Regions from separate parts of the Paraburkholderia sp. NPDC080076 genome, predicted to be linked through region 1. Evidence: riboswitches for the same ligand, from Rfam matches in the RefSeq annotation. Region 1 holds a riboswitch; the other holds the start of a gene.
What was found. A riboswitch is a leader RNA that binds a small molecule or an ion and turns the genes downstream of it on or off. The one in region 1 is predicted to bind manganese.
Positions count from the first base shown of each region.

Region 2: it holds a riboswitch for manganese, as region 1 does, so the genes downstream of both, ACQKRQ_RS14365 (TMEM165/GDT1 family protein) here and ACQKRQ_RS11485 (sodium:calcium antiporter) in region 1, are expected to answer to the same signal.

Region 1 is NZ_JBNNWQ010000002.1:929,706-932,908, forward strand. It holds gene ACQKRQ_RS11475 (c-type cytochrome) at 55-951, opposite strand; tRNA gene ACQKRQ_RS11480 (tRNA-Arg) at 1,227-1,302, shown strand; yybP-ykoY riboswitch at 1,376-1,539, shown strand; gene ACQKRQ_RS11485 (sodium:calcium antiporter) at 1,631-2,641, shown strand; gene ACQKRQ_RS11490 (HAD family hydrolase) at 2,724-3,203, opposite strand, start outside.
Region 2 is NZ_JBNNWQ010000003.1:459,943-463,145, reverse strand. It holds gene ACQKRQ_RS14370 (TonB-dependent receptor) at 1-982, opposite strand, end outside; yybP-ykoY riboswitch at 1,515-1,697, shown strand; gene ACQKRQ_RS14365 (TMEM165/GDT1 family protein) at 1,707-2,297, shown strand; gene ACQKRQ_RS14360 (hypothetical protein) at 2,456-2,683, opposite strand; gene ACQKRQ_RS14355 (hypothetical protein) at 2,682-2,873, shown strand.

The DNA.
Region 1 (3,203 bases):
TCGCCACGGTGCAGGGATTTTTTGTCACGCGGCAAACGCCGCGAGCGGTGCGTCTTACTTCACCGCGCTGACCATGTAGTCGACGGCGGCCTTCACGTCCGCGTCGGAGGCAGTCGAGCCGCCCTTCGGAGGCATCGCGCCCTTGCCGTGCAGCGCGTAGTTATAGACCGTGTCCATTGGCTCTTTCAGACGCGGTGCCCAGGCGTCCTTGTCGCCGAACTTCGGTGCGTTCAGCACGCCAGCCGCGTGACAGGCCTGGCAAACCTGCTGATACAACGCCTTGCCGGCTTGCGACGCGTCCGCGCTTTGCGTGCCGCCCGCTGCCGGCGCGGCCGCTTGCGGCACGCTGGCCATGGCGGCCATCGCTGCGGCGGCCTGAGCCGCGCCCGCGTCGGAAGCGCCGGCCGGCGCCGCGGCCGCTGCACCGGACGCCGCAGCGGCGCCTGCTGCCGGCTGAGCCGGTTCAGGGAAGCTTCCGCCCGAATTGTTGGCCATATAGGCGACCGCGCGGGCGATCTCGAAATCGCTGTAGTCGTCCGGGCTGGTGCCGCCGCGCGGCGGCATCGCGCCTTTACCGGTGAGGGCAGTGTGCAGCAGCGTGTCGAAGCCTTGCGCGATGCGCGGCGCCCAGTCGGCGGCATTGGTAAATTTCGGCGCGCCTGCCGCACCCGACGCGTGACACGCGGAGCACACGGCCTTGTAGACTTCCTCGCCGCTCTTGTAGACGCGCGGCGCGTTGGCGTCGCGAATGTCGACCTGGGCGAACGGCTTGATGCGGGCGGTGACCTCGGCTTCGGAGAGAGAGTCGGTGCCGGCGCCGGTGCGCGTCGAATTGTCGACGTAGATCACTAGCAGAACGATGATGACGATCGGTACCGCAAAACTGGCAATGATCGCGGCGACGAGCTGTCCGGGGGTTTTGATCGGGGCTCCGTGTGGTGCTTCGCTCATGCTTGTCTCGTCTCCGTGGGTATGTGAGCGGTACAGCGTGACGGCAACTTCTTGTTCTTTAATCAGCCACGGACGATTATAGACGGAACATTTCGACGGCGGCGAGGGGCGCGGCGGGGTGTTCAGCAGGCGTTTACCCGCATCGCGAGGGTTGTCGGAAAGCCGCCGGACCCGGTGATTGGGGCCGTCCGGTGGACGGTGTGGCCGAAACCGGGTATCCTTTCGGTCTCGCTTTGGCGTCGCATCCGTTCTGGTTGCCGCGCTTTCGTGTTGAAGCGCCCGTAGCTCAATGGATAGAGTACTGCCCTCCGAAGGCAGGGGTTGCTGGTTCGATCCCAGCCGGGCGCACCATAGAGAGTCGATCTCGTTCAAGGGCTTACGCAGAATGCGCTAAGCCCTTTTGTTTTTTGCGGCCTCGTCGTGTCCCGACTTCCTTCATCCTTTGAAGGAGAGCGCGTCAACATACTTGGCCTGCGGGTCATGGCGCGTTCGACCGCGTCGGTTTGGCGAGACCATTGACGCACTGCCTCGTTCTGGTCGGACGGGCGGCGGTGCGTCATTGGTTTGTCATCTACGTCCGACCGCGGAGTTGCCCTGTGAAACATCGTCGTACCCTGCCAGTCTCCCCTTCCGCCCGTCCGCCGCGCCGCTGCTTCTGCGTGTATGCGGAGCGCCGCGCATGACCGGTCTCCTGTTCGAACTTGGCATCATGCTGGTCGTCATTCTGGTGGCGGCCGAGCTCTTCACCAATGCGCTCGAGCATCTGGGCGAACGCCTCAAGATTTCCGAAGGCGTAACGGGTTCGCTATTCGCCGCTGTCGGCACAGCGTTGCCCGAGACGCTAGTGCCGCTGCTCGCGATCGCCGGCGGCACGACGGATAGCGCGGTCAATCAGGAGATCGGCGTCGGCGCGATTCTCGGCGCGCCGCTGATGCTCTCCACCCTCTCCACCTTCCTCATGACGCTCGCGATTCTCGGTTCACGCGGCGCGCGCGGCTGGGTCGCGCCAGAGCGTACGGGTTTCACGCGCGACCTCAACTATTTCCTGTGCGCGTTCGTGCTGGCTGCCGCAGCGATGTACGTGCCGCACGAGCAGATGATGGTGCGCGCGTTCTTCAGCGTGGCGCTGGTCGGCGTGTACGTCACTTATGTGGTGATGACCTTCCGCGCATCGAATGATCTGGTCGATGCCGGTCACGGCACCGAAGCGCCGGGCAAGATGCTGATCGCGCGCCTTGGCGTGCCGACCAATCTCGCGACCATCGTGGTGCAACTGGCGCTGGCCGTCGCGCTGCTGGTGTGGGGCGCGGAAGGCTTCATCCATGGTGTGCGCGGCGTGTCGCAGGCGCTTGGGGTGTCGCCGCTGCTGCTCTCGCTGCTGATCATTCCGATCGCCACCGAGTTGCCCGAGAAGGTCAACAGCATTCTGTGGATTCGCCGCGGCAAGGACACGCTGGCGTTCGGCAACATCACCGGCGCGATGGTGTTCCAAGGCACCTTGCTGCCAGCGATCGGTATTCTGCTGACGCCGTGGGTGCCGCGCATCGAAGTGGTGACCGGCATCGTGATCACGCTCGCGTCGGCGGCGTGGCTGCGGCTCAACGTGCGCGAGCGCGGCGTGCCGGTGTGGGCGTTGCTGGTTTGCGGCGTGCTCTATGCCACATATCTGGCGATTACGCTGAGTCGCTAGACGCGGCGCTAAAGCCATACATTGCGCGACAACTCTAACAACCGCTGAAGGCCGCTTACGAGTGGCCTTCAGCGGTTCAGGCTCAGTTCGCCGGGGGCGTCGCCGGCGCCGCTGCCGTCGTCGCGCCTTCAGGCTTGAACACGGTCTTCCAATCATCTTTCATATCGACGACGAGCCAGCCTTTCGCGCCGGCCTCGTCCAGACCTTTGTCGAGCTTGCCGCTCTTCGCCGCGCGGTCGTACGCGTATTCGCGTTGCGCGTCTGTGTGATGCACGAGCGCCGCGAGGCGCGGGCCGTCGCCTGCCGAGGTCCATTCGAGCATCGGCGCGTCGCCGTCCGCGTTACCGAACGCGATCACCGGACGCCGGCCGATCACGCGATCGATGGCAAGCGGCTTGGCCGAGCCGTCGACCAGCGTGTCGACTTGCGCGAGGCGCGTCAGCGAGACCGCGCCGTTGCTCTGGCCGTAGCGATACTTCACGGTGCTGCCGATCACCTGCTCGGGCGGAATGCCGTACATGCGCTGAGCCACGTCGCGGACGAACTCGACGTCGCCGCCCGT
Region 2 (3,203 bases), on a different contig from region 1:
TGCCGAGCACATCGAGGCTTCGGTGCAAATACGAGAAGCGGTTATTGATAGTCAGAAAGTCATTGACCTTCCACTCGTCGGTGAGCGTCGGGCGGACGTAGTCGCCGCGCGCGAACGCAAAGGGCGTCGAATACTTCGAATCGATTGATACGTTCGTGATGGGTGAGCCATGAAAATAGATCAGACCATACGAGTCAGGCGTTTCGTGAATGTCGCGCGCATCGAGTGAGAAATTGATCTTGTGATTGTCGAGCTTCCATTCGAAGGCGGGTCTGATTTCCTCGTCACGGCTCGCCAGATCGCGAAATCCATCGGAACGCGATACGGTTGCATCGACCCGATAGTTCAACCCCGATATGCCTGTTGGTCCCGTCACGTAGCCGCTACCGGAGATCGTGCCAAACGAGCCCGACTGTATATTGCCGCCGTAGTGGAAGTCGGAAGATGGCGTGTAGTGGACGATATTGATCGTGCCTCCCGGCGGACCACTGCCGAACAGCGCCGACCCCGGGCCTTCCAGAATCTCGATGTGCTCGACACCGTTCAACGAATGCGAGATGCCGCCCAAAAGGTCTCCGTCGGAGAATCCGTCGTTGTAGATCTGCGCGTTCAGGCCGCGAATCAGAAAATGGTCGTAATAGCCCTTCGTATCCTGACCACCGACATTCACACCGCTGGCGTTGCTGACGCCTTGCCGAAGCATCGTCGCGCCCTGCTCGGTCATCAGCGCGCGCGGGATCACCTGCACGCTTGCCGGCAAATCCTTGAGCGCGGTTCCTGTCTTGCTTACGGCGGCAACCTGGTCTGGGTCGTTCACGTTATCGTCCTGAATGACTTGCCCGGGTGTTGCCGCGCGAACCTGTACGGGCGGCAGTGTCGGCGCGTCGGCGACACCGTCCTGTTCGCCGCCCGATGGCAGTGAGTCCTGTGCCGCAGCCGAATGCGCCAGCGTCAGTGCAATAAGTGAAGTGGTCAGTCCCACGCTCGCCCTTTTCCCAAACCTTCGGACATCCACTTTCTTCACGTTTCATTCTCCTGTCTCATTTGTCTGTTGCCGGTTCGCGACCCTGCTTGCGCCCCTACGTAGCGGCTGCCAACGCAAGCGCGTCCGCATAGAAATCCTTCTTCAGAATGCAAATCATTACGATTTATATTCATAAGAAATCTGATTTTTCTTCCTGTTATTCAAGGTTGAGACCCCCGTCGACGGAATCTGCCGTGGAAGTCCACTTCGTGCCGTTGCAACTCGTCGCCCGCTCTTGCCCGCGTCTGGCTGACAAAGCGAAAGGGAACCATGACGGCTCCCTGTGAACGGTATCGGTAGGATTTTTATTCCCGCTGGACGAGCGCCACCAATTACAGTCGGTTACAACGGCCCCAATGCTCGCCCTTAACTGGCGCCCTTGCCTCCGTCTGCCAGATTCCGCATTCGTAACCTCACGCCGTTCCGTCTCGACGCACTGGCTTTCGGAAAGCTGACGATTTGCGTTACCGGGCCAGGACACTGTAGAATCGCCCCTCTCATTGGGGAGTAGCCGCCTCGAGCGCAATGTTCGAGGGTGCCCGTCAACATACTTGGTGGTCGACAGACCGCCATGGCGTGCACAGCACTATGCCTGGCAAGACCGATGACTCGCATTCCGACCTGACCGGGTCGCCGGAATGCGCGTCATCGCGTACTTATTGCGCGGCCCGGCCCACAACCTATGCAATCGTTCCTCGTTTCGACCAGCGTGGTCGGCCTAGCCGAAATCGGCGACAAGACCCAACTGCTGTCCTTGGTGCTCGCTGCCAGATATCGCAAGCCCATTCCGATTATTCTCGGCGTCTTTGTCGCAACGCTCGTCAATCATGCGGCGTCCGGCGCGTTGGGGGCATGGCTCGCGAGCGTTCTGAGCCCCACGATCCTGAACTGGGCGGTCGTCGCATCATTTGCCGTCATGGCCGTCTGGATTCTGATCCCCGACAAGCTCGACGGTGCCGAGGCGGTGTCGACCAGGCATCCGATGGGCGTGTTCGGCACCACGGCTCTAACGTTCTTTCTGGCCGAAATGGGTGACAAGACGCAGATCGTAACGATCGCTCTGGCTGCGCGATTTCACGAGTTCTTCGGGGTGGTCGCCGGCACCACGCTCGGCATGATGCTGGCAAACGTGCCCGTCATCTACCTGGGGCACAAGTTCGCCGACCGTCTGCCAACCAAGGCGGTCCACATTCTGGCCGCCGTCATCTTCGTTGTCCTCGGTGGCTTTGCCCTCAGGACGGCGCTATATCCGCACGAGCACCCGCTGTTCTAGGTCGAAGGGTTGCTTTTGTATGATCGAGGCGCGTGCCGTCCGCGGTCGCCTGAGATGCCCTCCAAGATCACAGAGCCGGCCCCGAAATCTGTTGCCTACGATGTTGGACCAGTTACTTCAGCACGGCTGATAAACACGCTCTGACGAACGCTAAAGAGTCAAAGTGCCCGCACTGCCTCGCGGGCACTGTTTTGATGAACACCTTTTGCAAACACGCGAAAGGATGCGTTGCCGAAGATTTCCAGCGTGCCGTTGCGCGTTCGAGAAAAAAGCAGCCCTACCGTTCCGGTTTTCACCTTTGTAAAGGAAAGCGTGCTTGCATCGGGCGATGGGTATACAGTCAGTACATGGGTCGCACTTAGTGTCCCTTGTTCTGGAATCATCATGCGATCACAAATCAAAAATGCAGCACGTACGTCTGGCAACGTGAGCGAATATGCTCTGTCGCGTCAGGCACAAGCACTCTCCCTCGAACAGGCGGATCGTGCACGGGCGGAAAAACGACGCGTCAATGATGCCCGCATCGATTCAAACGCAAGCAAGTGGCGCTATTCAGCGCCGTCGGCAGAGCGTTGACGCCGAGGTCTCTGACCACATCCACTTGATTGACCGGCAAGCCTACTGGCATGCGGCACGCGGCCGTTTCGGATTCGCACACTGACTGCAGGGCCTGAAGAGTCAACGGCGGCACTTGCCACTGGCTCAGCGAACGCGTTTCTGTATCGTCCTGTCCGAATCGTGTCTCGCCGCTTTCACTCGTTGCTTCGGTCGGTGCAACGCAACTATTCCGGACGTCGATGCCGGCGGCACTTCGTGTACGAAAAAGATCGTACGCGCTGACGTGCAAAGAAGAGCGTGCCCCGAACTACGTATGTGCCCCGTCGCCGACGCTATGGGACGGATGCC